DNA from 2 places in the Microbulbifer sp. JSM ZJ756 genome. Region 1 is predicted to be linked to the other one. Evidence: riboswitches for the same ligand, from Rfam matches in the RefSeq annotation. Region 1 holds a riboswitch; the other holds the start of a gene.
What was found. A riboswitch is a leader RNA that binds a small molecule or an ion and turns the genes downstream of it on or off. The one in region 1 is predicted to bind molybdenum cofactor.

Region 1 (16,052 bases):
GTGGCACCCCACTACATTGTCCGCATAGAGCAGGACATCGCCGAGGGACAGGGTCAGCAGGCCCGCCTCGCAGGACTCGACCCGCGCCTCCAGGCGACTACAGCAGGAGTGTTCCGCGCTTTCGCCGGACGCCTGGAACCCGATCAACTCCCGGACGGCGACGGGTCCACGCAGTGCGGCCTCCTCCATCCACAGGCAGTGGCTGGCAAGCAGCTGGATTTCATTGAAATCGTGACTGGTCCAGATCACCAGTGCCGGGTTTCTGGCCCAGAAAGCTCTCAGCGCCGGGATCAGGCCACGGAGTACCTGTGACCGATCCACCGCGGACAGGGGCTCGTCGTAGAGCTGCACTGCAGCATTACTGAATAGCTGGCGTAAAAGTGCCACCCGCTGGGCCTCACCGCCAGAGAGCTGCTCAACCGGCTGCCCCAGTAACGGTGCGATCCCGAATGCCTCGATCAACCCCGCCCGCTCCTCGTGTGCCAGTCGACGGCGACTGTAGCGATGGGCCAGGGCCAGGTTGTCGGCAACGGTCTGCCCGGCAAACAGGCGTACATCCTGGAAGCCAAGCACCAGGTCGCGTTGGTGGGCAGCAAGTCCCCAGGTGCCTTCCTGCCAGCACATGCCGGCAAAGCTCACCCGGCCCGAACAGGCGCGCTGTCCGGCAAGCGCGGCCAGCAGGGTGCTCTTGCCACTACCGGACGGACCGCTGAAGCCGAAGGTTCCCCTGGCCGGGAGGGCGAGCTGCCAGGGCGTCGTGGTATTCAGTGAGGTAACCAGCCCCTCGACGGCCAGCCCCCGCGTGCCGGTTTTCTCGCCGTACCCATGACGCGCCGCCGGACGCAGGAATGACAGTGCCAGATCCATCAGCCCAGCGCCCCCATTACAGGAACGTCCCGGTCTTTCACTACCGCGCTGCGCCCCAGCCAGCGGGCGAGCAGCAACAGTGCCGTGGTGACCACTACCAGCAGGAGCGCCAGGCGGTGGGCCGCACCGTATTCCATCGCCTCCACATGCTGGTAGAGTGCAACCGATACTACCTGGGTCTCACCCGGAATGGCCCCGCCGATCATCAGCACCACGCCAAATTCCCCCAGGGTATGGGCAAAGGTCAGGGCGCAGGCGCTGATGATTGCCGGGCGGCTGGCCGGCAACAGCACCCGCAGCAATGCCGCCAGCGGCGGCATGCCGAGAGCCGCGGCGGCAGAGGTCAGCCGCCCGCCGTGCTGGCTGAAGGACACGAGTAGCGGCTGCACCATAAATGGCAGGGAGTAGATCACCGACGCTATCACCAGGCCGGTGAAGGAGAACACCAGCGGCTGTCCCAGCGCTTCCGCCAGCCAGCTTCCCGGCGCATAGTTCGGCGAAAGCACCAGCAGCAGGTAGAAGCCCAGTACTGTAGGCGGCAATACCAGCGGCAGGGTGATGATCACCTCCACCGCGTGGCGCCAGCGACTCTGCCAGTGACTCAGTTTCCACGCCAGCGGTACACCAATAACCAGTAACAGCGCTGTGGTTACTGCAGCGAGGCGCAGGGTCAGCCACAGCGCGCCCAGGTCGGCAATATCAAGATTCATAAGCCCTTCCCCGCCCCGGGGCCATAACCCAGGGCCACCAGTCGCTGGCGGGTGTCATCACTGGCCAGGAAGTCTGCCAGGGCCTCTGCCATTGAGGGACTACGAGCGTGCCTGAGCACCACCAGCTGCTGTTCAATCGGCTCATAAAGATCCTGCGGTATCAGCCAGACATTATTACGGCCGGCCGCGGTCATCTGGCTCGCGGCGACAAAGCCGAGTCGGGCGTGCCCGGATTCGAGCAGCATGAAAGCATGGCCGGCATTGTGGGCCCGCGCCAGCCGCGCGCCACCGGCCTCCCACAGCCCCAGCGACTGCAGCACCTGCCTGGCAGCGACCCCGAAGGGCGCCACCTCGGGATCGGCCAGCACCAGGGTATCCCGCCAGCGCCGCAGCAGCGCCTCCGATCCCCCCCCGGTATCCGGGAGCCACAGCGCCAGCAGGCCCCGCGCATAGGTGCGGCGGCTGCCCGGCACAATCCTGCCCTGCCGCTCCAGCAAGCCGGGGCGTTGCCGGTCGGCGGAAAGGAAGAGGTCAAACGGCGCGCCGTGCAGGGCCTGCTGGTAAAGCGCCCCGGAACTGCCGCTGGTCAGCACGACACGACAGCGGGTGGCGGCCTCGAATTCCGGCAACAGCGTTTCCAGGGCGGGACGGAAACTCGCGGCCACCGCCACCTTCAGCCGGCAGTCGTCGGCCCCGGCCGGGAGCGCGAGCGCGAGCAGCGCCCCCAGCACGGCCAGCGCACGTATCAGCCCCACTTTTCCAGCTCCGCCTGGTCACTGGCCCGGGCCTCGACCCAGCGCTCTTCCTCAGCACCGCAGGCCCGCCGAACGGTTTCGCGCTTCCAGAACGGCGCCTCGGTCTTGAGCCGGTCCATGATGTACTGGCAAGCCGCGAACGCCGCCTGGCGGTGGGGGCTGGTGACCCCGACAAAGACGATTTCGTCATTCACCTGCATGGGACCTACCCGGTGGACCAGGTTAACCCGCCCCAGGGGCCAGCGCCCGCGTGCATCTGCGACGATAGCCCGCAGGCTTTTCTCCGTCATGCCGGGGTAATGCTCCAGGGCCAGGCCGCCGACCGCACTGCCGGCATTGAAATCCCGCACCGAGCCGACAAACATCGCGCAGGCGCCATCGGCCGTATTCGCCTGCTGCAGGGCCGCGTATTCGGCGGCCACATCGAGGGGGGCCTCGCGTACATCGATGCGGTCCATATCAGCCTCCGGTCACCGGGGGAAAGAAGGCCACCTCGTCACCGGCGGCGACGGCTGCGTCGCTGTCTGCCAGTTCCTGGTTCACCGCCACCCGGATAGCATCGTCATCCAGGTGTTCCCGCCACTGGGGATACTTCTCGCAGAGGACTGCGCACAGCGAGCGCACAGTGCCGGAAAAGTCCTCGAGCCGCAGTTCACCCATACCGAGCTGCTGCCGAAGTCGCGCGAAGAACAGAACCTTGATCATGTCGTTACTCCTGCATGCCTGCATCAGCGAGCTGCCAGTGGCCCCGCTTGCCGCCGGTTTTCTCTGCCAGCCGGGTGGGCCCGATGACCATCGCCGGATCCACCGCCTTGCACATGTCGTATATCGTCAGCGCCGCCACCGAGGCCGAGGTCAGCGCTTCCATTTCGACACCCGTACGCCCGGCCAGTCGGCAAAATGCGGAGATGTCTACCCGATGATCCTCCGGGCACAACTCGAACTCCACGGCCACCTTGGTCAGCGCCAGCGGATGGCACAGAGGAATCAGGTCCGCGGTGCGCTTGGCTGCCTGGATGCCGGCGATGCGCGCCACCGCCAGCACGTCCCCCTTGCGGTGGGCGCCCTCGCTCAACAGTGCAAATGCGTCCGCACTCATGGTTACGCTGCTTTGCGCCCGCGCACTGCGGTCGGTGATCTCCTTGGCCGTGACATCGACCATGCTGGCCTCGCCGCGCTCGTTCAGGTGGGTCAGGTGGCTCATGGCATTATCCCCGGGTCGCACAGTTCTGGCGCTGGAAATCCACGTGCGGCACGAAGTTGCACGGCCGGTGACGCGCGTCCAGCTGCTGCTCCAGTATGCCCTCCCAGGCGGTGCGGCAGGCGCCGGTGGAACCCGGCATGCAGCACACCAGGGTACGGTTGGCGAGCCCCGCCAGGGCCCGCGACTGGACCGTCGAGCTGCCGATATCCCCCAGGGAGATATGCCGGAACAGCTCGCCGAAACCGTCCACCGTTTTGTCGAACAGGGGCTGCAGTGCCTCCGGCGTGGAATCCCGCTCGGTGAAGCCGGTACCGCCAGTCACCAGGACCACCTGCACCTGCGGATCGGCGATCCACGCGGAAACCACCGCGCGCAGCTGGTAGACGTCATCCGGGATTATCCGCCGGTCGGCCAGCTGGTGACCGGCCCCCTGCAGAACCTCGCGCAGGTAACCGCCGGAGGTATCGGTCTCTTCGGTGCGGGTGTCCGAAACGGTCAGCACCGCGATATTGAGCGGGATGAATTCAGTGGAAGCGTGTCCGGCCATTGTTCAGTACTCTCTCGGAAAATTGGTATCGGGAATTTCTTTTCGGGCACCCGACTTCAGCCACTGGATGCACGAACCGGGCGCTGCCCGGCAGTGCGCTACCTGGCAGGGCGTAGTAGTCCGCCGGCGTATTGACGTTGTGGCACCAGTCGCCCGCGCCCGGCAGGGAAAGAGCCCCCAGGTGCCGCAGCAGCGCACCCACGGCATTGGGCGCATCCCCTTCCACCGCGCGCTGCAGGTAGGCCCGGCACCCGGTGTCCAGCGGCAGCCACAGCGGGAAGAAATAGTCGCCGAAGTAGCTGGCGCGGCCGCTCTCGACGCCGGCATGCAGCAAACGGGCTAGCGCTCCTGCCGGGAGCAGCGGCATGTCGACGGGGATCACCAGCGCCGCTGGCGCTTTGGTGGCACTGGCAACAGCGTGCAGTCCCCCCAGCGGTCCCCGGCCGGGGACCAGGTCGGGGACACCGCCGGGCCGGGCACCACTTACAACCACCTGGGCCAGGGGCAGCTCACGCAGCAGCGCACAGGCGTGGTCGAGGAAGGTGCGGTTACCGGCAGTGGGCAGCAGGGCCTTGTCCCGCCCCATGCGGCTGGAGCGCCCGCCCGCCAGCACCACGCCGATGCTCTGTTGTGTAGTTGCCATGTTCATCCCCCCAGCATTGCCAGGTTGCGGGTGGCGCCGGTCAGTCCGCGCTGCAGCTCGTGACCCGCGCTCTTGCCGCCAATCAGTTCACGGATATGGTCGGCCAGGGCCTCCGCATCGCCGGCGGCGATCTCCCGGCGCAGGTCGAAGCCCGCGTCGGCGAACAGGCACAGGTGCAGCTTGCCCTGCGCAGACATGCGCAGCCGGTTGCAGCTCGCGCAGAAATCACTGCTATAGGGGGTGATCAGGCCGACACGGCCGGCGTAATCCGGGTGGTAATACTCCCGGGCCGGACCCGCATCCCGAGCGCGCACCACCTGCTGCCAACCGTCCTGTACAAGTCGGGACTCAATATCTGTGCCAGAGACATGGTTGCTGGCAAAGAACTCACGGTTGTCGCCGGTGCGCATCAGTTCGATAAAGCGCAGGGTCACCGGCATCTGCCGGACCCAGTCCAGGAACTGGTCGAAACCGGCGAGGTTGTGCTGACGCAGGAGGACGGCATTGACCTTGGTCTGGATACCCAGCTCCAGGGCGCGGTCGATCCCGGCCAGGGCCTTCTCGAGGCGGTCGTGACCGGTAATCCGCTGGAATTGCGCGGGATCCAGGCTGTCCACGCTCACGTTCAACTGGTCGAGCCCGGCCGCATGCCAACCGTCTATCTGGGATGGCAGGCGATAGCCATTGGTGGTGATTGCCACGCGACGGATGCCATCGCAGTCATGCACTGCCGCAATGAGTGAGTCGAGGTCGCGGCGCAGGGAGGGCTCGCCGCCGGTGAGGCGCACCTTTTCGGTACCGAGCGAGGCAAAGGCGCGGACGACGGTGTCAACTTCCGCCACGGAGAGGGGGTTTTCACCCTCGAGCGATCGCCCACAGCCAATCCCGTCGGGCAGGCAGTAATTGCAGCGGAAGTTGCAGATGTCGGTCACGGACAGGCGCAGGTAATAAAACCGGCGGCCATAGCTATCTTGTAACATTAAACGCCTTTCCAAAGTCGGGAGGCCACCCGGTTTCCCGTGTGACCCTGGTGGCCTTTCCGGCCACGGTCCCGGCACCTTGCGGCTGAGGCCGTGTAGGCAGCGGGACTCGGTGTTTAAACTGTTGCCAGTGTACCAGCGCGACAGGTTTCTGCTTGGGGCAAAGGTGGTACTCCTCCCGGGGCAAGTACGTTTCGATAATCGACGATAGCGGGGTTCCGTACCCGGACGCCCGGGGGCAACAGTAAAAAAAGCCCCGACGCCTGGCCGGGGAAACGGTTTCCTGTTGTTATCAGAAGCTGGCGGTGAGCATCAGCCAGATTTTGTCAGTATCCACGCCGTACTCATCGGCACTGTAGGTCGCGTACTTCACCAGTGCGGAGAGCTGGTCATTGATCTTGCGGCCGTAGCTGACATCCCACTCTTCGCCATAATCCAGGGACGAGGCGTTAGCGCCAAAGTTGTGATAGGTCACTCCGAAATTTCCACCGGCGAGTTTCGCACTGGCCCCGACATACAAATCCTCGATCCCGTCGGCCGGTGTCGCCAGGAACTTGTCGGCGAAGCCCTGGAACTTGTGCAGGGTGGCAAGCGGCGTGGTGAAGGCCGCTCCGTCATCGCTGCCGAGCACCTCGTAGCCTATTTTCGGCTGCACCGGGCCGATGCTGGCGGCCACTTCGGCGAGGTAGTATTCCGCTCTGTACTCGAGGGTGCTGTCGCCGGTCTCGGACTGGGTGGCGTAGCTCAACCGGGTTGAGACAGGCCCGAATGCACCCTCGTACCGCACGCCGATAGTACGGCTCGAGGCGTTGACCACCGTGTCCAGGTCCAGCTCGTAGAGAAACGCCGTCAGCTTATGGGATTCGTTTACCGGGTAGGCGGCGTGAAGCAGCTGGATAGCGCCCCGGAAGTCGGAATTGACGCTGTCCTCGCCAAAAATCCGGTTGACGTTGTATATGTAGCTGTAGTCGAGCTGGAAACTGTCAGGCTGGCCATACTGGAAACGGTAACCATCGTAAGTCTGCTCGTTCTGGCGCCAGCCCACCCCACCGACAAATCTCTGGTCATCGAGGTTGATGCGCTGCCGGCCGGCGGTGGCTATGGAGGACTTGCCGCGGTACTGCAGGTAGGCCTGGTTGACTTCAGTCCCGGAGGGATCAGCAACCACCGGGTAGAGGGCGTTGCCATTGGTAGTGGAATTGTAATCGCCATCGCCGATCACTGAGACATCATCAAATTCAAGCAGGCTGGAAAATCCGTGGTAAGCCGCACTCTCCCAGGTCAGGCGCGACCTGAGGGTGGAGGCGATGGCATTTTCCTCCAGGTTTTCCTGATCGACGCCCTCGACCCGGTAACGCAGGTTGAGCCCCACGCTTCCGGAACCCAGGGCGTCTGCCATCGAGGTCGCGCCGCTATCCTCCTCTGCCGCATGCACTGCCAGGCTGCTGCAAGCACCCAGAACTAGAACGCCCATTAATTTCGGTAGATATTGCGTATTCATCCGCTTTTCCTATGCGATTGGGTGATCGGGATCGGGAGCAAGTTACACCCCTTTGCGCACCGGGAAAATCCACCGCTTTTTCACCCCCTGAAATTTCCTACCACCCACTCGCCCCACCGGTTACCACCAAATCGGTAAGCGGAGTCATTCTACGGAAAGAGCCCCTCCGGTGCCGGTATCGTCGTGAAGGAAGTTATGCTGCCGCGCGAACTGCAGTCGTTGCTGATAACGCTCTCTCTGGATCGCCAGGTACATCACCACCATGCACAGTGCGAGCACTCCGTAGAGCAGCATAAAGGCCGCACTGTGAATACCCACTAAATCCTGCGCCATACCAAACATGACTGGTAGCGTGAAGCCGCCAAAGGCGCCGATAGTCGCCACGGTCCCCCCGACACTGCCCATATGCCCGGGAAAGTTGTCATGGAGCGCCTTGTATACCGAGGCGCGTCCGAAGCCCTGGGCTATACCGATCACCAGCAGCAGCAGGGTGAACAATTCGATACTCACTTCAATACTGAGCTCCACATCCCTTTCAACCCCATGGATTGTCATGCTGGTCGGCGGGTAGCTCAGGAAGAACAGGCATACCAGGCAGGTCCAGAAGACACTCCAGTTCACCGTGCGGGCACCGTAGCGGTCGGCAAACCAGCCTCCCAGCGCCCGCACAGAACTCGACAGGGCCACGAACACCAGGGTCAGGGCCATGGCAGTGGTCAGGGATACCTCGTAGACAGAAAGGTAGTAGTGCGGCAGCCACAGCAGCAATGCCAGGAAACTACCAAACACAAAGTAGTAATAAAGCCCGTAACGCCAGACCCTCAGTTGGCGCAACGGCTGCAATTGCTGCGCCAGGTTGCTCGCCCGCCGGCGCTGCATATAGCGGGTCTCCTCCGGTGCGGCCACTGCGAACAGGACTACCATCACCAGCAGGCCCATCCCATAAAGCGGGCCTATCCAGTCTCGCCCGGCCCAGCTCTCTATGGCCGGGGCCAGCGCCAGGGTAATCGCCGCGCCGGCGTTACCGGCACCAAAGATACCCATGGCTGTTCCCTGCTGCCTGCGCTCGAACCAGGGATTGATATAGCGAATGCCCAGCACGAAAGAGACACCGGAAATCCCCAGCCACAGGCCGGCGAGCAGATGCCCCGGAAAAGTGCTGATGGTCGGCAGCAGGACCAGCACCGGTAGCAGCAACAGCATCTGGACCAGGATCAGTTTCTTTGCGGAAAAACGCTCCACCAGCAGCCCGGCCGGGAACCTCAGTAACGCCCCGGTGAAAATCGGGGCCGCAAGCAGCACGCCGAACTCGGTCGCCGAGAGCTGGAACTGCTCCCGCAACTCGACACCGAGAACGGCATAGAGGATCCATACCGAGAAATTGGCCGCAAACATGGCCGTGGCGAGAACAAGTACGCGTCCCGCCAGTTGCTGTGAGTATTGCATTACCGGGCTCCGTTGTTTTCCCCATTTTACGGCAACTGTTTCCCGGCCTGCGTATTTCCGGGGGGCGATCTGCAGTGTTACCTCCAAAAATATCCTGCAAATGGAAGAGGCAAGCACTGCTACCACCTTGGTGGTAAAACAGCGCCCGCTCGCGTTGTTTACCGGCGAGACGCCCTAGCCCATAGGGGTAAGTTATCGGAAAATTGCCCGGATTTTCCCGCGTGCCTACCCCCTTTGTCCGCTTCCTCTCTGGCACCACTCCCATACCATCGGGGCCAGACCCACTTAACCAACGATTCCCGTCACGCCGGAGATATAACCATGAGTGAATCGAGCGGCCTCAATCTACTGAATTGGGGCGATCCCAAGATAAAAACACTGCACATTACCTGGTTCGCGTTTTTCCTGAGCTTCGTGGTGTGGTTCTCCCACGCACCGTTGTTGGTCTTCATCAAGGAGGCCTTCGACCTCTCCAGCCAACAGGTCAAGGCCCTGCTCATCCTTAACGTGGCACTCACGATTCCCGCCCGCATTATTATCGGCATGCTCGTCGACAAATTCGGGCCGCGGCATGTTTACAGTGGCCTGCTGATAATCTCGTCACTGATCTGCCTCGGTTTCGCCACGGCAGACAGTTATGAATCACTGGCACTGTTCCGCTTCCTGCTCGGCTTTGTCGGTGCCGGTTTTGTTATCGGTATCCGCATGGTGGGTGAATGGTTCCCCGCCAGGCAGGTGGGCCTTGCCGAGGGCATCTATGGGGGCTGGGGCAACTTCGGCTCCGCCGCCGGCGCTATGAGCCTGCCGACTATCGCGCTACTGTTTGGCGGTGACGACGGCTGGCGCTACGCGCTGGGCCTGACCGGGATAATCGCCGGTACTTACGGCTTCATCTATTACCACATTGCCCGCAATACACCGAAAGGCTCTACCTACTTCAAGCCGAAAAAGAGCGGTGGCCTAGAAGTGACCAGTATGCGGGACCTCTACTTTTATCTGCTGATGAACGTGCCCATGTACCTGGCACTGGGCGCGCTGGCCTATAAACTCTCCCCCGCCGGGGTGGCACTGCTGAGCCAGCAGGCCACTTATGCCATGTGGGGACTGCTGGCGGTGCTGTTTGCGCTGCAGACCAGGATGATCTGGCACGTGAACAGCGAACACCTTAAAGATGGTGTACCGGAGCTGGAGAAATACAGTTTCAAGCAGGTGGCCATTCTCGACCTGGCCTACTTCGTCACCTTCGGCTCCGAACTGGCGGTGGTCTCCATGCTGCCGCTGTTTTTTCTCGAGACGTTCGAGGGCCTGAGCCCGGTCAAGGCGGGCCTGCTGGCTTCCGGCTTCGCGTTCATGAATCTTGTGGCGCGGCCCACCGGCGGCTATTTCAGTGACAAGATCGGCCGCCGTCGCAGCCTGATGTTCCTGGTAGGCGGCCTGGCCGTCGGCTACCTGGTGCTGAGCCAGATCCACGGTGGCTGGTGGATTCCCGCCGCGGTGGCGGCCACCATGATGTGCTCCTTCTTCGTACAGGCCGGTGAGGGTGCCGTATTCGCCATCGTGCCCCTGGTGAAGCGCCGCATGACCGGGCAGATCGCGGGGATGGCCGGTGCCTATGGTAACGTGGGGGCCGTCACCTTCCTTACCGTCCTGTCCTTTGTCAGCTACAGCCAGTTCTTCCTGGTCATTGCTGGCGCAGCCGCGGTGATCTTTTTTGCCTGCGCCTTCCTCGACGAGCCTAAAGGCAAGATTGCGGAAGTACTGCCCGATGGCACCGTGCAGCTGATCAGTGTGGAATAACCCGGGCAATTGCCGGACAGGGAAGCGGCCTGCGGGCCGTTTTCCTGTCTCCGGGGTACAGCCGTCCCAACCGCTGGCAGTTGCGGTCTGGACACCGGCACCCCACCCCGGCACAGTAACCTTCTGGCCGCCAGGAAAGAGACATGAATGCACCAACCGCCCCATTGCCAGCGGAAGTCTCCAGCGCCCCGGTCCTGTCTTCCGGCCTGTGTAGCACTGCTGGACCCAAGCCCCAGAACGAGGATGCGGGTGTTTTTCACTGGCCCGCCAGCCCGCACCTGCAACAGTACCTGGGTGCGGTGGCCGCCGTCGCGGATGGCGTAAGCTCAGCCGAGGCAGGCGCCCTCGCCAGCAGCACGGCGACGCAGCAGTTCGTGGAGGATTACTTCCGTACACCCGATACCTGGTCCGCGGCCCATGCCGGGCAGAAAATCCTCGCCTCCATCAACAGCAAGCTCTATCGCAAGAGCCACGAGTTTGCCCAGGAGGAAAAGGGCTTTCTCTGCACTTTCTCGGCGGTGGTGTTCAAATCCCGCAGTGCGCACTATTTCCATATCGGTGACAGCCGCATCTACCACCTGCGCCAGAAGCAGCTGAAGTGCCTGACCCGCGATCACACGGTGGTGCTGTCCCATCGGCGCCGGATGCTGGCGCGGGCGTTGGGCATGGATACCGGCCTGCAGGTGGATTACGGGCGGGTGGAACTGGAGCGTGGCGATTGTTTCCTCATTACCAGCGACGGGGTCCACGACTTTGTGGATGCGGAGTTTATCCGCACACTGCTCGCGAACACGGACCTGACCGAACAGCAGAAGGCCGAGACGCTGGTCAGGGCCGCGGAGGAAAATGGCAGCGACGATAACCTCACCGCGTTGGTCGTGCGGGTCAGGTCGGTGCCGGAAACCACACTGGATGACTACAGTCGCCAGCTCACCCGGCTGCCTTTTCCGCCACCGCTGGAGCCGGGCATGATCCTGGACGGCTACCGGGTGGAGCGGGAAATCTTTTCCTCCCAGCGCAGCCAGCTCTACCTGGTGAATGATACCGCCTCCGGCGAGGCACTGGTGATGAAGACGCCCTCGATCAACTATGAGGACGACATCCACTATATCGACCGCTTCATCCAGGAGGAGTGGATCGGCCTGCGGATCCAGAACGATCACGTGGTGGAAGTGCACCGTCAACAGCGGCCGCGCACAGTCCTTTACTACCTGATGGAATACGTGGACGGCCGCACGCTGGAAAACTGGATGACGAAAAACCGCTTTCCGAAACCGGCCGAGGCCTTCCGTATTATCCGCGAGGTCGCCGCGGGACTGGCTGCATTCCACCAGCAGGAAACCATTCACCAGGACCTGAAGCCCGCCAACATCATGCTCGACCGTGCAGGGCGCGCAAAAATCGTGGATTTCGGCTCGGTCTATATTGCCGGCAGCGCCGAAGTCTTCCGGCCGCTGGAACATCCCGGCGCCCTGGGCACCGCCTCTTATTCAGACCCGCACTATATTCTCGGGCGCAACACCGGTATCCAGGGCGATATCTATGCGCTGGCCACCATTGCCTACGAGTTGTTCACCGGGGAGCTGCCCTATGGCGAGGGCATCAACGAGTGCCGCTCGCTGGCCGATTACGAGCAGCTGCGTTACCGCCCCGCGGCGACGTTTAACCCCGTGGTGCCAATCTGGTTCGATCGCACACTGGAACGGGGCTGCAGCATCGATCTCGAGGAGCGCTACCACACCCTGGACGCCTTCATCACCGACCTGGGCACCCCCAACCCGGATTACCTGCGGGACGACCCGAGCGATCAGCAGGGCCAGAACGCCTCCATGTTCTGGAAATTGCTGTGCGGACTCTGGGCCATCACCCTGCTGGCACTGCTCGCCCTGTTTTCGTCCGGCAATTGACCGGCCGCTATATTCCGGCCGCCGCGGGCAGAAGGGGTAGTGGGTCCCTGGACAGATATTCCCCGGCTTGTTCACCGGGCAAACAGAAAGCGTAATAACCGTTGAATTGACCGCCTTACCACTACCCCGAAAGGGGTAGAGACGGCCTCGCCTGTAAGTAGCCGTGCAGCCACCCCGCCACTCAGCTCCTCTTGTACCGAGACATAGAACACCATATGTTGTGCCTAGCAAAAACGCAGGCACAACATGTAGATGATAAAAATCAAGTTAGCTCGGTAGCCACCGTGGTGGCATACCGACAACTTCACCAGCCAGGAGGCCCCATGTCCGCATCCACAACCGTCACCCCAGAAGCCAGCGCCGCCGGCGCCGTGCCCAGTGGCCGCATTCCGCCCGGCCTGCTGGTGCGGAAGCGCGATGGCCGCTCCACCGCGTTCGATAGCCGCCGCATCCACAGCGCCATTTTGCGGGCCGGGCAGGCAAGCAGTGACTTTGACGCGGACGAGGCCGACCTGCTGACGGCACAGGTTTGCAAGGTGATTGGCCATCGCTGTGACGGTAGCGCGCCGCTGGATATCGAGGAAATCCAGAATATCGTCGAGCAGGTACTGATCAGCAACAACCACCTGGATACTGCCCGGGGCTACATCGCCCACCGGAGCCGCCATCAGCAGTTGCGCGAGGACCGCCGCACCCTGCTGGATGTGAGCGCCTCTGTCGACGAGTACCTGCAGCGCGAGGACTGGCGCGTGGCAGCCAATGCCAACCAGGGCTATTCCCTGGGTGGCCTGATCCTTAACAGCGCCGGCAAGATGATCGCCAATTACTGGCTCAACCACGTCTACGACCCGGAAATCGGTGCGGCGCACCGGGATGGTGATATCCATATCCACGACCTCGACATGCTGGCCGGCTATTGCGCTGGCTGGTCCCTGCGCACGCTGCTGCAGGAAGGCCTCAACGGCGTGCCGGGCAAGGTGGAGTCCGGGCCGCCCGCACATCTGTCCAGCGCGGTGGGGCAGATCGTCAACTTCCTCGGCACGCTGCAGAACGAGTGGGCCGGTGCACAGGCATTCAGCTCTTTCGACACCTACCTGGCGCCCTTTATCCGCAAGGACGGGCTCGGCTACAGAGAAGTCCGCCAGTGTATGCAGGAACTGATCTTCAACCTCAACGTGCCGTCCCGCTGGGGCACGCAGACACCGTTTACCAACCTCACCTTCGACTGGGTCTGCCCGGAGGACCTGCGCGAGCAGGTGCCCGTCATCGCCGGTGAGGAAATGCCCTTTACCTACGGTGAGCTGCAGGAAGAGATGGACCTGATCAACCGCGCCTATATCGAGGTAATGAGTACCGGCGATGCGCGCGGCCGGGTATTCACCTTCCCCATCCCCACCTACAACATCGCGCCCGATTTCCCCTGGCACAGTGACAACGCCGAGCGGCTGTTCGCCATGACGGCGCGCTACGGCCTGCCCTACTTCCAGAATTTCATCAATTCCGACCTGAGCCCGAACATGGTGCGCTCCATGTGCTGCCGGCTGCAGCTCGACCTGAGGGAGCTGCTCAAGCGTGGCAACGGGCTGTTCGGCTCCGCCGAGCAGACCGGCTCGCTCGGCGTGGTGACGGTCAACTGCGCGCGCCTGGGCTACCTGCACCGGGGAGATGAAGCGGGCCTGATGGCCGCCCTGGATCGCCTGCTGGAACTGGCGCGCAACTCGCTGGAACTCAAGCGCAAGGTCATCCAGCGCCACATGGACGCGGGCCTATTCCCCTATTCCAAGCGCTACCTGGGAACCCTGCGCAACCACTTCTCCACCATCGGCGTGAATGGCATCAACGAGATGCTGCGCAACTTCAGCGGCGACCGCGACAGCATCGTCACCGAAGAGGGCCAGCGCATGGCGGAGCGCCTGCTGGACCATATCCGCGCGCGCATGACCGAGTTCCAGGAGCAGACGGGCCACCTCTACAACCTCGAGGCGACACCCGCGGAGGGCACCACCTACCGCTTCGCCCGCGAGGACAGGAAGCGCTACCCGGATATCCTCCAGGCCGGCAGCGATGAAGCCCCCTACTACACCAATTCGTCGCAATTGCCAGTGGGCTTTACCGACGATCCGTTCGAGGCGCTCGCGCGGCAGGAGTCACTGCAGTCGCGTTATACCGGCGGCACCGTGCTGCACCTGTACCTGGGCGAGGAACTGCCGGACGCCGACAGCTGCCGCCGGCTGGTGCGGCGGGCGCTGCAAAACTACCGCCTGCCCTACATCACCGTTACACCGACATTCTCGATATGCCCGGTACACGGCTACCTGAGCGGCGAGCACCCGTTCTGCCCGCGCTGTGATGAGGAGCTGCTGGCGAAAAAACAGTGCGGCAAAGAACAGAGCGGTAAGCAACAGTGCGGGGCGCCCGCGTAAGGAACACATCCCGCATACTGGAGACAGTGACACCCGAGAAGAAAGAAAGGAGAGCTATCATGCAAGACCATACCAACCTGCTCAACGATGAAGAACGCACCCCCTGTGAAATCTGGAGCCGGGTGATGGGTTATCACCGGCCGGTGTCCTTCTGGAATCCGGGCAAGCAGTCGGAGCATCGCGAACGCCAGTACTTCGTCGCTGACAACGGGAAAACACCCGCAACGGGTACTGCAACAGTGGCCATTAATCCGTGAGTGAGTCCCTGCGGGTCGGTGGCTTTACGCCCTTTACCGCCATCGACTACCCGGGGGCCCTGGCAGCCGTGGTGTTCTGCCAGGGCTGCCCGTGGCGCTGCCGCTACTGCCACAACAGTGAGCTGCTGCCCGCCCGGGCGCCGACGCCGTATCGCTGGAGCAAACTGCTGGCGTTTCTTCGCGGGCGCAGCGGGCTGCTGGATGCCGTGGTGTTTTCCGGCGGCGAGCCCACCGCGCAGCGGGCACTGGAAAGCGCGATGACGCAGGTGCGGGAGCTGGGGTTCAAGGTGGGACTGCACACCGCCGGCATGTACCCGCGGCGACTGCAGGGACTGCTGCCGCATCTCGACTGGGTGGGCCTCGATATCAAGGCATTACCTGAAAATTATCCCGCTATCACCGGCGTGGAAAAAAGCGGGGCCACCTCCTGGGACAGCGCCCGGTTGCTCGCCGAGGCAGGCATCCCACTGCAGGTGCGCCTCACCCGGCACCCGCAGCTTACCAGTGATGCCGAACTCGATGAGGTAAGGCGAAGGCTTGCCGACCTGGGAATCTCCGACCTGGTGGTGCAGGGTTGCAATACCGAACGCTGCCTGGACCAGGAGCTGCGACTGCCCCACTGAGCGGGGAACCGCCAGCGGCGACAAAACCTGCCCGGGAGTGTTTCTGCTCCCGGGCAATTAATTGCTCCCGGCAGCTGCACTGCTGTATTGGCAACCGGAAACTATCGGTGACGGCAGGGGTGGTACTACCGCCGTCAATTGACGGGAATATCTAGCGGGTCAACTGCCAGGTGACCGCCCGGCGGATCGGCGTAAAGTGATTACTCACCCGGAGTACAGCCTTGCGCAGCAGCCGTGCCGGGGCGCGGTCATCGGTAAAGAGCCCGACGACGCGATTGGTGCCCTCGTATACCGGCCATGACTCGAGCCTGTGCGCCAGCTGGTAGCGGCCCAGCGCACGCCGCAGGGCCTGGTCGGAGTCTAGACCGGCTACCCTGCGCAACTGGCGCGCC
Region 2 (16,052 bases), on a different contig from region 1:
CACTGCAGCGGTGCCAGTTGGTCGTATTGGCGCGGTGTAATCCCGGCCAGCGCAGAGATATCGAAGGCCCGCTCACCCCGGTTCTCGAACCCGGACAGGGCGGCGTGCTCGCGAAATATTTCCACTGGCTTCTGGTAGCGGAACGCGTCGCCGTGGCCGAGCCGTTCCGCCAGGTCGCAGATGATCTGCCAGTCGTGCCGGGCCTCCCCGGGCGCGGGCAGGAAGCTGCGTTGCCGGGATATACGGCGCTCCGAATTGGTGACGGTGCCGTCCTTTTCCGCCCAGGTGGTGGCCGGCAGCAGCAGGTCAGCACAGCGCGCGGTATCAGTATTAGCGACGCAGTCGGACACCACCACTAGCGGGCACTGTTGCAGTGCCCGGGTGACGCGGCCGGCATCGGGCATGCTTACTGCGGGATTGGTTGCCATGATCCAGATGGCCTTGATCTCGCCGCACTCTACCGCGCGAAAAAGGTCCACCGCCTTCAGGCCCGGTCGCCGGGCGATATTTTCCGCCTGCCAGAAGCGGCCGACCCGGTCGATATGGTCGGCGCGGAAATCCATATGCGCGGCGAGCATATTGGCCAGGCCTCCCACTTCACGGCCGCCCATGGCGTTGGGCTGTCCGGTAATCGAAAAGGGGCCGCAGCCGGGCCGGCCGATACGGCCGGTGGCCAGGTGGCAATTGATAATTGCGTTGTTCTTGTCGGTGCCGCTGCTGGACTGGTTGACGCCCTGGGAGTAAAAACTGACGGTCCTGTCGGTCTCAGCGAACGCCTGGAAAAATGCCCGCACTTCCCCGGTATGCAGGCCGCACGCCTGGGCGGTTTTTTCCAGCGGCCAGTCAGCTGCCGCGGCCAGCGCTCCCTCGAAACCGCTGGTGTGCTGGTTGATAAACTCGCGGTCCAGGCAACCGGTTGTCGCCAGGTAGTTGAGCAGGCCACTGAACAGGGCCGCGTCGCTGCCCGGGGCAATGGCCAGGTGCATATCTGCCATATCACTGGTAGCGGTGCCGCGCGGGTCAATGACCACCAGCCTCGTCTGCGCCGCCTGCATGCGCTGGAACAGCACCGGGTGGGTCCAGGCAGCATTGGAGCCCACCAGCACCACCAGGTCGGCCTGTTCCAGGTCCTCGTAATTACAGGGAACGGCGTCTGCACCCAGGGCGCGCTTGTAGGCGGCCACTGCCGAGGACATGCACAGGCGGGAATTGGTATCCACATTGCCGCTGCCGATGAAACCTTTCATCAGCTTGTTGGCAACATAGTAGTCCTCGGTGAGCAGCTGCCCGGAAAGGTAGAACGCGACCGAGTCCGGGCCGTGCTCGGCAATGGTTTCGGCAAAGCGCGCCGCCATAAAGTCCATGGCGGTCTCCCAGTCGCAATCTGCGCCGCGCAGGCGCGGCCTCAACAACCGGTCCCGGTCACCCAGTGTCTCTGCCAGTGCCGAGCCCTTGACGCACAATCGCCCCAGGTTGGCCGGGTGCTGCTCATCGCCGCAGGCACTGGTGTTTTCGCCGTCGTCGCCTGCCTCACGGGTTACGGCCACCCCGCAACCCACGCCGCAGTAGGGACAGGTGGTGCACGTCCGGTGCGCGCGGAGAAGCTCCCGCGGTGCCATGGTCAGGGCGAGTCCGGCATGCTGGCGATGACGACGGTATCGCCATCAAATGCGGCAGCAAAGGTGTCGAGGCGGATGCCCGGATCCTCCAGGCACTGGCCATCGCGCAGGCGGAAATGCTGCTTGTAGAGGGGCGAGGCAACCGTCAGTTCACCATCGATCTCGGCGATAATGCCCCGGGCAATCACGCCGGCACCGGCGATCGGGTCCCAGTTGTCGATGGCGTAGAGCTGCTGCTCGGCATGGGGAATAAAAAATAAGGCGATGCTCCTGCGGGGCGCTAATGGCCCGGCCGCAGAAACATCGCCTACGAGAACACACACTCCGGAATCGGCAACCAGGTCTGATCGCTGGCAGACCGGCTGCCATGGAGTGGGGGTTATGGCAACTTCTGTCATTATTTATACTCCAGAATGCAATGATTGTGCAGCAAAATTCGAAAATTTATTTAATTGCGCCGTTTTGGTGCAGTTTGCTGGAAAACAGCCGCGCTCAAGCGGGCTCGGCGATCTTTACGACCTCTTCTTCACGGGCGGGTCGTGGCTGGCCACGCTCTTCCACGAAAACGATTTTTTCATCCGGTTCGTCGGTATTCACAAACTGGCGGAAGCGCTTGAGCATCTCCGGATCGTTGATGGCCGTTTTCCATTCACACTGGTAAGTGCCGACCACGTTCGCCATCTGCACCTCCAGTTCCTCGCCAAGGCCCAGCTTGTCGTCAATGATGACCTCGCGCAGGTAGTCGAGCCCGCCCTCGAGGTTTTCCAGCCACACTGAAGTGCGCTGCAGCTTGTCGGCGGTGCGGACATAGAACATCAGGAAGCGGTCGATATAGCGCACCAGGGTCTCGTCATCCAGGTCGGTGGCGAACAGGTCCGCGTGGCGCGGGCGCATGCCGCCATTGCCGCAGACAAACAGGTTCCAGCCATTCTCGGTGGCGATTACGCCCACATCCTTGCTCTGCGCCTCGGCACATTCGCGGGTGCACCCGGATACCGCCATCTTGATCTTGTGCGGTGAACGCAATCCCTTGTAGCGATTCTCGATATGCAGGGCCATGGCAACACTGTCCTGTACCCCGAAGCGGCACCAGGTACTGCCCACGCAGGACTTCACCGTGCGCAGTGACTTGCCGTAGGCGTGCCCGGTTTCGAAGCCGGCCTCAATCAGCTCCCGCCAGATCTCGGGTAACTGTTCCAGCCGGGCACCGAACAGGTCGACGCGCTGGCCGCCGGTGATCTTGGTGTAGAGGTCGTATTTCTTGGCCACCTGGCCCAGCACGATCAGCTTGTCCGGGGTGATTTCGCCCCCGGGTACCCGCGGTACCACCGAGTAGCTGCCGTTCTTCTGCATGTTGGCCATAAAGGTGTCGTTGGTGTCCTGCAGGCCCACATGGGGCCTGTGGTGGATATGGTCATTCCACAGGGAGGCGAGGATGGAGGCCACGGTGGGCTTGCAGATTTCACAGCCGCGACCGCTGCCATGCTTCTGCAACAGGTCCTCGAACGTACGGATTTCTTCCACCTGGACAATATGGAACAGCTCCTGGCGGGTAAATTCAAAGTGCGCGCACAGGTGGTTGTTGACCTCCATGCCCAGTGCCGCGAGCTCCTCGTCGACAACGTTTTTCAATAGCGCGGAGCAACCACCGCAGCCGGTAGATGCCCTGGTGACATCCTTGACCTCACCCAGTGAACAGCAACCCCCTTGCACCACATCGACAATCTGGCCCTTGCTGACATTGTGGCAGGAGCAGATGGTGGCGGTTGCGGGCAGTGCCCCGGCACCGAGTGTGGGGGCGTCGCCGTCCGCGGCGGGCAGGATCAGTTGCTCCGGGTGCTCCGGCAGGTCGATATCGTTCAGGTGATACTGCAGCAGCTGGTCGTAGTCGCCGGTGTCACCCACCAGCACGGCGCCCAGCAGCTTCCTGCCGTCGCCGTCAGTAATTATGCGTTTGTAGATGCCGCTCTGTTCGTCGACAAAAGTGATTGCTGCGGCGCCCTCGGCGCGACCGTGGGCATCGCCGATGGATCCTACCTCGACGCCCAGCAGTTTAAGCTTGGTGCTCATGTCGGCACCGGTAAAGCTGGCCTCCTCACCGCAGAGCAGGGAGACCACATTGCGGGCCATGGTGTAACCGGGAGCCACCAGGCCATAGATGAAGTTTTCGTACAGCGCACACTCGCCAATGGCGAAGATATTCCCGTCGGATGTGCGGCAGGATTCATCGATCACGATACCGCCGCGCTCACCGAGTTGCAGTCCGGCGGCTTGTGCCAGCTTGTCTTCGGGGCGGATACCGGCGGAGAAAACGATCAGGTCGGTGACCAGTTCGCGATCATCCTTGAACTGCATACGCAGGCGACCGCTGTCTACTTCCTCGATCAGTTCGGTAGCGGTGCTGGTGTGGACAGTTACGCCCAGGTCCTCAATCTTGTCTTTCAGCAGTCCGGAACCGCCCTCATCCAGCTGGATACCCATCAGGCCCGGGGCGAACTCCACTACGTGGGCTTCCAGTCCCAGTTCTTTCAGCGCGTTGGCAGCTTCGAGCCCCAGCAGGCCACCGCCGACAACGACGCCGGTGGTGGCGTTTTCACTGGCCGCGCGAATCGCGTCCAGGTCCTCAAGCGTGCGGTAAACGAAGCATTTCCCGTGCTCATGGCCGGGAATCGGTGGTACGAACGGGTAGGAGCCGGTGGCCAGGATCAGGCGGTCATAAGTTTTCTCCACACCGCTGGCGGAAGTTACGGTCCGCTTTTCCCGGTCGATGGAGACTGCGGCATCGTTCAGTAGCAGGTCGTAGCCCCAGTCGCGGTACTGGTCGATCCTGCCCAGCGCCAGGTCGTCGGCGCTGCGGCCGGCAAAATATTCAGACAGGTGCACGCGATCGTAGGCCGGTCGTGGCTCGGCGCAGAAGACGGTGACCTCGAACAGTGCGTTCTCGGGGCGCGCAGCCAGCTGCTCAAGGAAATGGTGGCCCACCATTCCGTTGCCGATAACGATTAGTTTTTGCTTAGCCCGCGGTTCAACCATGTGAGTTCCTGCCGTGTTGTCTCTGAATGATCCGGCAGGGTGGGGCGGGGAGGGTGGTGTAGGCACGGCCTCTACCCCTTCTGCCGAAGGGTACAGGCGCCGTTGCCTCGTAAGGGATTTTCTGTATTGGTGTAATCAGGGATTCAAGGATTGTGCCAAACGCGTCTCACCGGTTTATGCGGGTTTGCCGCTGCTGCCTGTGACTGGTGTGCGGCAAGCTGGTGCAGGGGCGGCCGGGTTGCACCGCGTTGGTGCCGGCAGGGTGTTGCGCAAGGTTTTGTTCCGGTTTGTCACTGCAGGAAATGCAGCAGGTGCGAGAGCAGTAACAGCAGTGCTACGAGCTGCCAGAACAGCAGCGGGTTGCGCTCCATCAGTGGCGCGCTGTCCGCGTGGGTGAACTCGGGGTTGGGTGTGTGCAGGTCGTGGACAAACTCCGACAGGGCCGCGTAGCGATGGCGGGGGTTGGGATGGCAGGCCCTCTGCAGGGCCCTGTCGATCCACAACGGTAACTCCGGGCGGTGATTCCTGGCTGGCCGATAGTGGAGCGCGCTGTAGTTGTGCAGCCGGTAAAGCCGGTCGCCTGCTCGCTCGCGATAGGGATAATGGCCAGTGAGCAACTCATAGGTGATTACCCCGAGGGAAAAAATGTCTGATCGGTGACTGGCGGCATCGCCGAGAAAGTATTCGGGAGCAATATAATTCTTGCTTCCCGGGACCCGGTCGCTGCGATGGTGCAGGTGCTCCCTGAGTCCTGCCGCATTTGCGCCGCCCAGGTCGACCAGCTTCAGGCGTCCGTCGGCGGAGATCATGATGTTCTCGGGTTTCAGGTCGCCGTGGATAATCTCCATCCGTTGCAATCGTCGCAGTGCACTGACCAGTTGCTGCACCAGTTCCCGCACCTGCTCGATTGGCGGCGCCGGGTTCAGTTCCAGCCACTGGCGCAGGCTCTGGCCCTCGACATATTCCATCACGTGGTAGAGGAACTGTTGAGACGCCGGTGGGGCATAGATGCGCACGATACCCGGGTGATCCAGCCGCCTGCCGGTCCATTCCTCGGCAATAAAGTTCTCTATGTAGGCCGGGTCATCAATAAAATTGGCCGACGGTGTCTTGATGACACGCAGGGCACCACTGCCGGTATCGCGGGCCAGGTAGAGCTGGCTGCGGGCACTGGCGTGCAGCTCCTGCAGGACCAGGAAACCATCGAGCCGGTTGCCGGGGCGCAGGTCCGGGGGGAAGGGCAGCCTGTCGCGCTGCCCCAGCAGGTCCTCGCTTTCCGGTTTCGGGCACACCCGGACACGGACCACGGCTGCGCTCAGGTTGTCTTCCGAACCGGCAGCGAGCGCCGCGTCCAGAAGTGCCCGGGCGGGGTCGTCGGTCTGTGCTCGCAGTATTGTCGCGATGCGCGCCGGGGCCAGGTAGTCGTGCACCCCGTCGCTGCAGACCAGGAAGATATCGCCCTGCTCCAGCTGCTCACAGCGGTAGTCCACCTCAATATGGGCGTCCATACCCAGGGCGCGGGCCAGGAAGGTGCGGTTGCGTCCTAAAGCGCGGCTGTGGTCACAAGTAAGGCAATCCAGGGTGTCGCCGCGCAACCGGTAGATACGGGAGTCGCCGATATGGATCAGGTGGGCACTGGCGCCCTTGAAAATCACGCAGGAAAATGTGGTCAGCCAGCCCTGGCGGAGTTCCCGGCTGCCGCCGCCCTGGCGGTAGAGCCAGCTGTTCAGTGCGTGCAGCACCCGCGCGGCCGCCTGTTTGACGGACCAGGTTTCGGGCGTGCTGTAGTAGTCGGACAGGAACCCACTGATCGCCGCGCGCGCCGCCTCACCGCCGGCTTCGGCACTGGCAACCCCGTCTGCGACCGCTGCCAGGGCTCCGCGGAACAGGCGTGCGGAGCCACTGGGCGCACAGACCGCACATGCATCATCGTTATGGACCCGCCGTCCGGCACAGGAAGCGCTGGTCATGACCAGCGCTTCCTGCCGCCTGTCATCCGCCCTGGCTCGGCTGTCTGTGCCTTGCGGGACGTGCGTGTCGGTCGCGGAAGGCATGGTATTCAGGTCACATCGATCAGTGAGACGCTGCCATCCGGCAGCACTTCCGCCATCTGCCCCTGCGGTTCCTCCATCAGCAGGAGCACGGCAAAGCCCACCAGCGCGGTGGCGGCAATCACCAGGAAGAAGGCCTCGTAGGAAACCAGGCTCAATACCGTCAGGTAAAACACTGCCCCCACATTGCCGTAAGCGCCTGTCATGCCGGCAATCTGCCCGGTAAGGCGCCGCTGGATCAGGGGCACCACGGCGAAGACCGCACCCTCACCGGCCTGCACGAAAAAGGAACAGCCCATGGCGGCGGCCACGGCCAGTAGCAGTGGCCAGGTGCTGTCGATCTGGCTCATCGCCAGGTAACCCGCCATCAGGCCCAGTACCAGGACCTGGAGCGTGGCCCGGCGACCGAACCTGTCACTGAAAAGGCCGCCCACCGGGCGGGACACCAGGTTCATGAAGGCGTATCCGGAGGCCAGCAGCCCGGCCCGCACCGGGTCGAGGCTGAAGGTTTCGGAAAAAAACAGCGGTAGCATGGAGACTACCGCCAACTCAGAGCCAAAGGTGGCGAAATAGAGCAGGTTGAGGATCGCGACCTGCTTGAACTGGTATCGATGCGCGGGCGCCGGTGGTGTCTGCAGTACCTCGCGGTTGATTTCCCAGCAACGGCGGGCGTCCAGGACATAGAGGAGTACCAGCGCCGTATAGACCAGGCTGGCCCAGGTTCCGTCCAGCAAGGCTACTCCGGCGGGGGATAGCTTCCAGGTGAGCAGGGCCAGGGCGGCGTACAGCGGCAGTTTCATCACCAGCAGCAGGGCAAAGTCGCCGCGGCTGGTGACCTCCATGCCGCCCATCCTGCGCGGCTTGAAGTAAGTCGATCCCTTGGGGGTGTCGGTCACACTGCGGTAGTACACAAAGCTGTATCCCAGCGCGAGTACGCCGGTGAGGCCGATTGCGTAGCGCCAGCCATCATCACCGCCGAACAGGAGGGCAATCGTGGGCAGGGTTATGGCTGCCGCCGCCGAGCCGAAATTACCCCAGCCGCCGTAGATTCCCTCAGCCGTGCCCAGCTGTCGGGCCGGGAACCATTCGGAAACCATGCGGATCCCCACCACAAAGCCAGCGCCGATAAAACCGAGGAGCAGGCGGCCCAGGGCCGCCTGCACGAAGCTGTCAGCGAGGGCGAAAATAAAACAGGGAATGCTGCCAACTGCCAGCAGTATGGAGTAGGTCAAGCGTGGGCCATAGCGGTCGGTGAGCATTCCGATCACGATACGCGCGGGAATGGTCAGTGCCACGTTCAGTATCAGCAGCGTCTTTACCTGCCCGGGGCTTAACGACAGGCTAGCGGAGATTGCCATCAGCAGGGGCGCGTGGTTAAACCAGGCAAAAAAACTGATGAAAAATGCCACCCAGGTGAGGTGGAGAATCCGTATATTCCCGCGGAATGAAAACAGGTTCAGTGATTGGCTGGACATGGTTGCTTCCTCTTATCGCTGTGCAATGCGGGCATGCCGGTCGATATCCTCTGGTCTCGATGGCACACCGCGCGCGGCCGCGGGCATAAAAAAAGCCCACGGGTGCAGCCTTGGCTGCGGCCGGTGGACTTCGTTGTCCAGGTTTCTAGTTTTCTCTGTGAGCGGCATTCGCCGCTTTAATTTCCTGGTGCCGGTGCAATTTGCCGGGCACGCTGTCCGGGTTCAGTGCTTGCCGAGATAATCCAGCACCTGCTGGTACAGCTCCTCGCGGAAAGCCCCGGCAGCTTGCGGGGACACCGGTGAGAACTTGCCGCATAGCTCCAGCAGTTGCGTTGCCTTTTCCCGGGTCGGGCGCCCGCAGTCGCTGTCGGTGTGCGCAAACAGGTGCCAGCCGGGATTGGCTGCCGGGGGCAGGCCATGTTGACAGTGCAGCTGGTCATTCAGTGAGGGGGCCAGGCTGTCGGCATCCAGGTCCAGGTAGTGTTGTTGCGCGAGCAGCGCCACCGCATCACGTCGCTGGGCGCGGTCGCCAAGCCAGGTGCAGGCCTGCAGCAATGCGGCGCGCAGGGCCAGGTGCGTCTGTGGGTGCCTGGTGTGCCAGCCCGCAGTAACGGCAAGCACTTTCTCCGGCATGGCCGGCAGCAGGGCATTGCAGGCTGCCACGATTACGCCCAGTCCCCGTTGTGCGGCAATGGTGTTCCAGGGTTCACCCACGCAGTAACCATCGATATCACCCCGCTGCAGTGCCGTTACCATCTGTTCCGGCGGCAGGATATGTAGCTGCAGGTCCCGGTCGGGATCGATACCGGCCAGGCGTAGCCAGTGGCGCAGCTGTAGCGTGTGGCTGGAGTGGGGATAAACCGTCGCCAGTTTCAATGGCGGGGCCGACGCGGGCTGTGCATGCAGGTAGTCCCGCAGTGCCGCACCGGTGGTGCTGCTATCGCCCCCACCGTTGCCCAGTCCGAGTGACTCGAAAAGGTTCTGCGAAAGCGTAATGGCGTTGCCATTGCAACTCAGGATCAGGCCGGTCAGTAGTTGCTCCTCGCACTGGGGCAGGGCCTGTGACAGGGTCAGCGGCATGGGGGCGAGCATGGCTGCACCATCGGCGACGCCGCTGATCAGGCGATCACGCAGAGTCGCCCAGGAGGTTTCCCGCTGCAGTTCCACCGTCAGGCCAAACCGGGCAAAAAATCCCTCCTCCTGCGCTACTACCAGCGGCGCGCTGTCGGTCAGCCGCAGGTACAGCAGTTTGATATGTCGCTTTTCCAGGTGCAGTGGTGAGGCTGGGGTCATGACTGGGACTGTAAGTGGTTAATGATCTGTTCCGCCACCGCGAGCATGGTGGAGTTGCTGTTCATGGCCAGGTTGCGCAGGGTCTTGTGAGCCGCCTGTTCATCGAGGTTTTTCCTTGCCATCAGCAGGCCCTTGGCACGCTCGATGGTCTTGCGTTCATGCAGTTGTTGCTGGGTCCGCTCCAGGGATGCGCGCAACTGCTGGTAGCTGCGAAACTGCGCCATGGCGATCTCGATCGCCGGTGTCACGCGTTCGGCACTCAGTCCCTCGGCCATATAGGCACTGACTCCGGCCTCCACAGCACTGGTAATAAAGTCAGCGCCCCCGCGGGCGGAGAACATGGCCACCGGGGTGGGGTTCTGTCGATTGATGATCGACAGGCTCTCCAGGATATCCCGGTCCGGTGACTCAATATCGATCAGGACAATATCCGGACGATGGTTATCCACCTGTTGCAGCAGGCCGGCAGCACTATTCAGGTGCACGAGCAGGCGGTAACCGGCAGCGCGGAGCTGCCGGCAGACCATTTCTGCACGTTCTGGCTGGTCGTCGACCAGCATGATGCCAAGGGGTTCGTTCATTGGACCTGCTGTTGTCTCACCGTCTTGTCGCTTGAGTCTTTCTGGTTCCGGGTGTCACTGGTTAAATCGGTGCAAGCGCAGTGCCAGACCGCACCGGCTGTTACTGCGGGAGGCTGGGCCGGGCAGGCGCCCACAAAAAAGCCCGGCGATAAATCCTGTTATCGCCGGGCCCCGTTGCCTGTGGTATTGGCAATCAAGAATCATACCAATTAAGGCAAAGCACTAAATGCCATGGTCCGTGCGTGAAGCCCCGTGCTATTTTGGGTATTGGCCCGGGCCAGTTTGCGCCGTTTTGGTGCCAGCCTGCCTGCAAAGTGTTTTTTTGGTGCGAGCCGTCCGGTATGGCGCGTGCGGTGACCCGGGAGTGGGCACTCGCAGATGCGCGCCGGGGATACCGTAACAGGCAAGTTCGCTTTGTGCGGGTATTGGGGCGCCACTCGGCTGGCCGGGCCTGGCCGATCTATGGCATAAAGCTTGCGTGCTATGGATCGGGTGGCTGCCTGTGGAATTGCCGGCACCCCGTGAATTCGCCGGGAGAGGTAAATCGAAGAAACCGGATATTTCCTTTTGTTGGGAATATTTACTTCGGGAGCGCCTTTTCCGGAAACAGAAACAATCATGACAGGAGAGAGCGTCCCGAGCAGGACAATAAAACCACTGATACCGATCACAAACACCGAGCCCGTTTCCCTAAGTCCGGCCCAGCCCATGAGTACCGGGGCTGGATAGGGGAGTCGGGCCGTGGCCACCAGTTGGCGGAACTTCCACACTGGCCGGGCCACCAGGGTCGGCGGAGAAATCCTCCGGCCTCCCGAGAGCCTGCAATCCCTGCGGGCTCGCTGACTTGGAAAGGCGTTTGATGCTTACAGACAACCATGGGCGCAGGTTCTATTACCTGCGGCTGTCCGTCACAGATGTCTGCAACTTCCGTTGCGACTATTGCCTGCCCGATGGGTACCAGGCGACGGACAATTCCCCCCACCTGGGCACTGCGGAGATATCGACCGTGGTGCGCGCGTTTGCCAGCCTCGGTACGCAGAAAGTGCGGCTGACCGGGGGTGAGCCCTCCCTGCGTGCAGACCTCCCGGAAATCATTGCCGCCACCAAGGCCACCCCGGGTATCCGCCGGGTCGCGGTGACCAGCAACGGCTACAAGCTGCCACGAGTGATCGGCCAGTGGTGTGACGCCGGCCTCGACCAGCTGAATATCAGCATCGACACGCTGGACCCGGCGGAGTTTGCCGATTTTACCGGGCATGACTGCTTGCCGAGGGTACTGCGCGGTATCGAGCAGGCCCGGGCACTGGGGCTTGAAGTAAAGGTGAACGCCATGTTGCTGCAGGGCGGCGCCGACCGGCGCCTGCGTGAGTTCCTGGGCTGGCTGCGGCATACGCCGGTGACATTGCGGTTTATCGAGTTGATGCGCACCGGTGACAATCGCGAGTTTTTTGCCAGCAACCATATTCGTGGTGACGCCGTGGAGCGGGAACTGGTGCGGGATGGCTGGCAACTGGTAGAGCGGCCCCGGGATGCCGGGCCTGCCCGCGAATATCGTCACCCGGATTACCTCGGCCGTATCGGTTTTATTACCCCGTATAGCGAAGATTTCTGCGATAGCTGCAATCGGCTGCGGGTGTCCGCCCAGGGCCGCCTGCACCTGTGCCTGTTCGCCGAGCACGGCATTGACCTCTATCCCGAAATTGCTGCCGGCGACAGTGCTGCCCTTGCGGAGAGGATCCGCCGGGAAATCGGTGCCAAGGAACCGAGCCACTACCTGCAGCAGGAACAGGTCGGCGCAACCCGTAACCTGTCAATGCTGGGGGGCTGATCGTGGCCGATACACGTACCAGTATTATCTGCCCCGTGGTGCTGGCTGGCGGAGGGTCCCGTCGCATGGGGCAGGACAAGGCGGCGATGGTGCTGCCCGGCGGAGAAACGCTGTTAGAGCGTGCGGTGGGGCATCTGGAGGAGTTGCGCCGGCAGTTTCCCGCTCGCTGGCTGGCTACCAGGGTCAGTGGGGCAGCCTGGGGCGGGGTGGCGGATATCGGTTCGTCGCGGGGACCGGTCAGTGGGCTGCATGCGATTGCCGAGGATCTGGCCGGGGTGCTGGAACCGGCCGCTGGGGGCGCGGGACCGCCGGCAATCCTCGCTGTCCCCGTCGACATGCCGCTGTTGACAGTGGCCCCGCTGGCAGCCCTGTGCCGTGCAGGTGTTGGGAACGGTGCCCGTGCACTCTGTTATGAGCGCCTGTGGCTGCCGCTGTGGCTGCGCCTCGACGATAACGCCCGGGATTACCTGCGGGATGTCTCCGCCGGCCGGGGGGACGCCTCCCTGCGACAGCTGGTTCACCAGCTCGGCGGTACAGAGTTACCGGTGGGGGAGAGTGGCTGGCAAATGAATGTTAATTGCCCGGCTGAATTCAGCCGGCTGCTGCGCATCCTGGGATCCCCGCAAACAGGGATCCCCGGCCGTGGGCGAGAATTACAGGAGAGTATCCATGACTGATCACACCAACGAAACTACCGCAACGGTACCCGTACCGCTCAATGTGGCAGTGCTGACCGTATCTGATACCCGCACCGAAGACACGGATACCTCGGGCCAGTACCTGGCCGAGGTACTGCGCGCCGCAGGCCATAACCTGATGGAGCGAAAGATCGTCCCGGATGATGTCTACCAGTTGCGGGCCCAGGTTTCCCTGTGGATAGCGGATCCCGCCGTCCAGGTGGTGCTAACCACTGGTGGTACCGGTTTCAGTGGTCGCGACTCCACCCCGGAGGCCCTGCAGCCGTTGTTCGACAAGCAGGTTGAGGGGTTCGGCGAGCTGTTCCGTGCAGTGTCGCTGCAGGAGATCGGTTCCTCCACAATCCAGTCCCGCGCACTGGCGGGCCTGGCCAATAACACACTGGTGTGCTGTGTGCCTGGTTCCACCGGTGCCTGCCGTACCGCGTGGGAGCAGATACTCTGCGAGCAGCTGGATTCCAATTTCCGGCCCTGCAACTTTGTAACGCACCTGCAGCGAGGGTAAGCGCATGGAATTGACGCACCTGAACCAGCGCGGTGAAGCCAGCATGGTCGACGTCACTGACAAGTCGGTAACCGACCGGGGCGCCCGTGCCGCTGCAGAAGTACGCATGAGTGAGGCGGCCTTTCGGCAGCTGGCGGAGGGTAATAACCGCAAGGGTGACGTGCTCTCGGTGGCACGCATTGCCGGCATCCAGGCGGCGAAAAAAACCGCCGACCTGATTCCCCTGTGTCATCCGCTGGCGCTGAGCAAGGTCCAGGTGGAGTTTGCATTGGACCCGGATCATTGCTCTGTCCGTATCCGCAGCTTCTGCCGGCTGGCGGGGCGCACCGGGGTGGAAATGGAAGCCCTGACCGCAGCATCGGTGGCGGCACTGACCATTTATGATATGTGCAAAGCGGTCGATCCGGCCATTGCCATCGGCAATATCCACCTGCTGGAGAAATCCGGGGGCAAACATGGACACTGGACGCCACCACAGGGTGATGCGGAACCCGGACTGGCAACCGCGGAGGAGCACTGGTGATTCGCATACTTTTTTTTGCCAGCCTGCGGGAAGAGCTGGGTTGCGAGCAGCTGGAGCTTCCCGTGGCTGGCATGGGTGACATCAGCCAGGTCAGGGCAGCCCTGCAGCAGCGCGGGGAAAAGTGGGCGGTCGCGCTCGGCCGCGGGAACCTGCAGGTGGCCCTCAACCAGGCCCTGGCCGGGGACTCGAGCACGGTGAAAGCCGGGGACGAAGTGGCTTTCTTCCCACCGGTGACCGGGGGGTGACGGTGTCGGTTGAAGTCAGGGTACAGGAGCACGAATTTGATACCGGCGCCGAGTTCGGGCTCTTGCGTGCGGACAATCACAGTGACGGCGCCACGACGATATTCGTCGGTTCGGTGCGTGATTTCAACAGCGGGGACCCGGTCACGGCACTGGCACTGGAGTACTACCCGGGAATGACGGAGAAGGTACTGGCGGATATCGGGCAGCGTGCGCTGGAACGCTGGTCCCTGGGGCGGGTGCGGATCCTGCATCGGGTGGGCCAACTGGTTCCCGGTGACGATATTGTATTTGTGGGGGTGACCGCCCCCCACCGCCAGTCGGCCCTGGATGCATGTGGCTATATCATCGACCTGCTAAAGACCGAAGCACCTTTCTGGAAAAAGGAAAGTGGCAGCGGTAGGGCGCGGTGGGTGGAATCTCGTGCCAGTGATCACGAGGCCCTGGAGAAGTGGCGCTGACAAATTGGCTGTAATGGAATGGCAAGAAATGATAGAAAGCTCGCCAATGGCACCTGAATGTGAGGCTACCGTTGCGTCGTAAATGACGCCATTTCTGCAGCAAAGAAAGCGGCGGGTATATTTTCCCAGCCAGTTTTTCAACCTTAGGAATAATCGCTATACCCTTGTTGACTGGGGAAAATACCGCTTTTGCCAGTAGGGTAGAGGCGATTATGGCGTTGAATATCAATTGCAATGATTGATTCTGGTAGTGGTTTTTCCCATAACCCTTTTTTTATGGCCACTATTGATCCCGTTGATACCGGGCTTCAGTCTCTTTTGTTTTCATAAATTTCCCCCCGTGGTTAGAATCGATTCCAGCGATGTCCCCAGGCAGGCCATTTGGTTACCCATGGAACTGCATTTCGTGTGTGCCAGGGCAAGCCAGCTGGTCGACCTGGTGTTTTCATAACAATGACAGAGGGAGTAACGCGTTGATCATAGCCATACCAAAAGAATCCGCTCCGGGGGAGGCGCGGGTTGCGGCCACGCCGGAGAGCGTGCGGCGCATGCAGGATCTGGGTTTTTCCGTCGTTATCGAGAAAGGGGCTGGCGCTGCCGCAAGCTTTGCAGACGAAGCTTACCGGGAGGCTGGTGCGGAAATCCGTGAGGACGCCGCGGCCTGCCTGAAAGATGCGGGCCTGGTGTTCAAGGTCCAGGCGCCCACCGATGAAGAAATAGAGTTGATTCCCTCTGGCGCTACCCTGGTCGCATTCCTAAAGCCGGCTCAGAGTGAAGAGTTGCTGGAGAAGCTTGCGGCAAAGAATATCAATGCCCTGGCGGTGGAGTCGGTACCGCGTATCTCCCGCGCGCAGAAAATGGATGCGCTGAGCTCCATGGCAAATATCGCCGGTTACCGGGCTGTGATCGAGGCGGCGCATAACTTCGGGCGCTTCTTTACCGGCCAGATCACCGCTGCCGGTAAAATCCCGCCGGCCAAGGTGCTGGTGATCGGTGCCGGTGTCGCGGGCCTGTCCGCGATTGGTACCGCCAAAAGTATGGGCGCCATGGTCCGTGCGTTCGATACCCGTGCAGAAGTGCGCGAGCAGGTAGAATCCATGGGTGCCGATTTCCTTACTGTGGAGATCGAAGAGGAGGGTTCTGGCCAGGGTGGCTATGCCAAGGAAATGTCCCAGGCATTTATCGATGCCGAGATGGCCCTGTTCCGTGAGCAGGCGAAAGAAGTGGATATTGTTATCACCACCGCCCTGATCCCGGGCAAGCCGGCACCGAAATTATGGCTGGCGGACATGGTCGACAGCATGCCGGAGGGCTCTGTCGTGGTGGACCTCGCCGCGGAAATGGGTGGCAACTGCGATTACACCGAAAAAGACGAAAAGGTGGTGAAAAGCGGTGTAACCATCATCGGTTACACCAACCTGCCGAGCCGGGCCGCCACCCAGTCCTCAAAGCTTTACTCCACCAACCTGACCCACCTGCTGGCTGAGCTGGCGCCGGAGAAGGATGGCGAGATCAATATCGATTTCGAGGATGAAGTGATTCGCGGTGCCACGGTGGTTCGCGAAGGGGAAATTACCTGGCCACCACCCGCTCCCAAGGTTTCTGTGCAGCCCAAGCCTGCCCCGGAAAAGTCCGCGGAAGCCGCACCGAAACCGGAAGCCAAGGCGCCGAAGAAAACGTCGCCGCTGTCGATCCTGGCCTTCTGGGCCATTGCCGGGGCCCTGCTGCTCTGGCTTGGTCGGGTGG

Region 2: it holds a riboswitch for molybdenum cofactor, as region 1 does, so the genes downstream of both, moaA (GTP 3',8-cyclase MoaA) here and moaA (GTP 3',8-cyclase MoaA) in region 1, are expected to answer to the same signal.

The regions. Positions count from the first base shown of each region.
Region 1 covers NZ_JBISER010000014.1:44,950-61,001, forward strand. Annotated here, with positions in the region: gene ACH6CX_RS17760 (ATP-binding cassette domain-containing protein) at 1-867, opposite strand, end outside; gene modB (molybdate ABC transporter permease subunit) at 867-1,577, opposite strand; gene modA (molybdate ABC transporter substrate-binding protein) at 1,574-2,332, opposite strand; gene moaE (molybdopterin synthase catalytic subunit MoaE) at 2,323-2,790, opposite strand; gene moaD (molybdopterin converting factor subunit 1) at 2,792-3,037, opposite strand; gene moaC (cyclic pyranopterin monophosphate synthase MoaC) at 3,042-3,536, opposite strand; gene moaB (molybdenum cofactor biosynthesis protein B) at 3,541-4,083, opposite strand; gene ACH6CX_RS17795 (molybdenum cofactor guanylyltransferase) at 4,061-4,726, opposite strand; gene moaA (GTP 3',8-cyclase MoaA) at 4,729-5,706, opposite strand; molybdenum cofactor riboswitch at 5,695-5,833, opposite strand; gene ACH6CX_RS17805 (alginate export family protein) at 5,999-7,180, opposite strand; gene ACH6CX_RS17810 (nitrate/nitrite transporter) at 7,352-8,653, opposite strand; gene ACH6CX_RS17815 (NarK family nitrate/nitrite MFS transporter) at 8,975-10,450, shown strand; gene ACH6CX_RS17820 (bifunctional protein-serine/threonine kinase/phosphatase) at 10,594-12,357, shown strand; gene ACH6CX_RS17825 (ribonucleoside triphosphate reductase) at 12,681-14,780, shown strand; gene nrdD (anaerobic ribonucleoside-triphosphate reductase) at 14,840-15,037, shown strand; gene ACH6CX_RS17835 (anaerobic ribonucleoside-triphosphate reductase activating protein) at 15,034-15,660, shown strand; gene ubiM (5-demethoxyubiquinol-8 5-hydroxylase UbiM) at 15,812-16,052, opposite strand, start outside.
Region 2 covers NZ_JBISER010000004.1:33,431-49,482, reverse strand. Annotated here, with positions in the region: gene ACH6CX_RS08335 (molybdopterin-dependent oxidoreductase) at 1-1,619, opposite strand, end outside; gene nirD (nitrite reductase small subunit NirD) at 1,622-2,017, opposite strand; gene nirB (nitrite reductase large subunit NirB) at 2,112-4,652, opposite strand; gene ACH6CX_RS08320 (protein kinase) at 4,943-6,622, opposite strand; gene ACH6CX_RS08315 (NarK family nitrate/nitrite MFS transporter) at 6,712-8,178, opposite strand; gene ACH6CX_RS08310 (CmpA/NrtA family ABC transporter substrate-binding protein) at 8,401-9,471, opposite strand; gene ACH6CX_RS08305 (ANTAR domain-containing response regulator) at 9,468-10,052, opposite strand; gene ACH6CX_RS08300 (hypothetical protein) at 10,262-10,729, opposite strand; molybdenum cofactor riboswitch at 10,715-10,923, shown strand; gene moaA (GTP 3',8-cyclase MoaA) at 10,912-11,880, shown strand; gene ACH6CX_RS08290 (molybdenum cofactor guanylyltransferase) at 11,883-12,557, shown strand; gene moaB (molybdenum cofactor biosynthesis protein B) at 12,550-13,080, shown strand; gene moaC (cyclic pyranopterin monophosphate synthase MoaC) at 13,085-13,603, shown strand; gene moaD (molybdopterin converting factor subunit 1) at 13,600-13,848, shown strand; gene moaE (molybdopterin synthase catalytic subunit MoaE) at 13,851-14,306, shown strand; gene ACH6CX_RS08265 (Re/Si-specific NAD(P)(+) transhydrogenase subunit alpha) at 14,669-16,052, shown strand, end outside.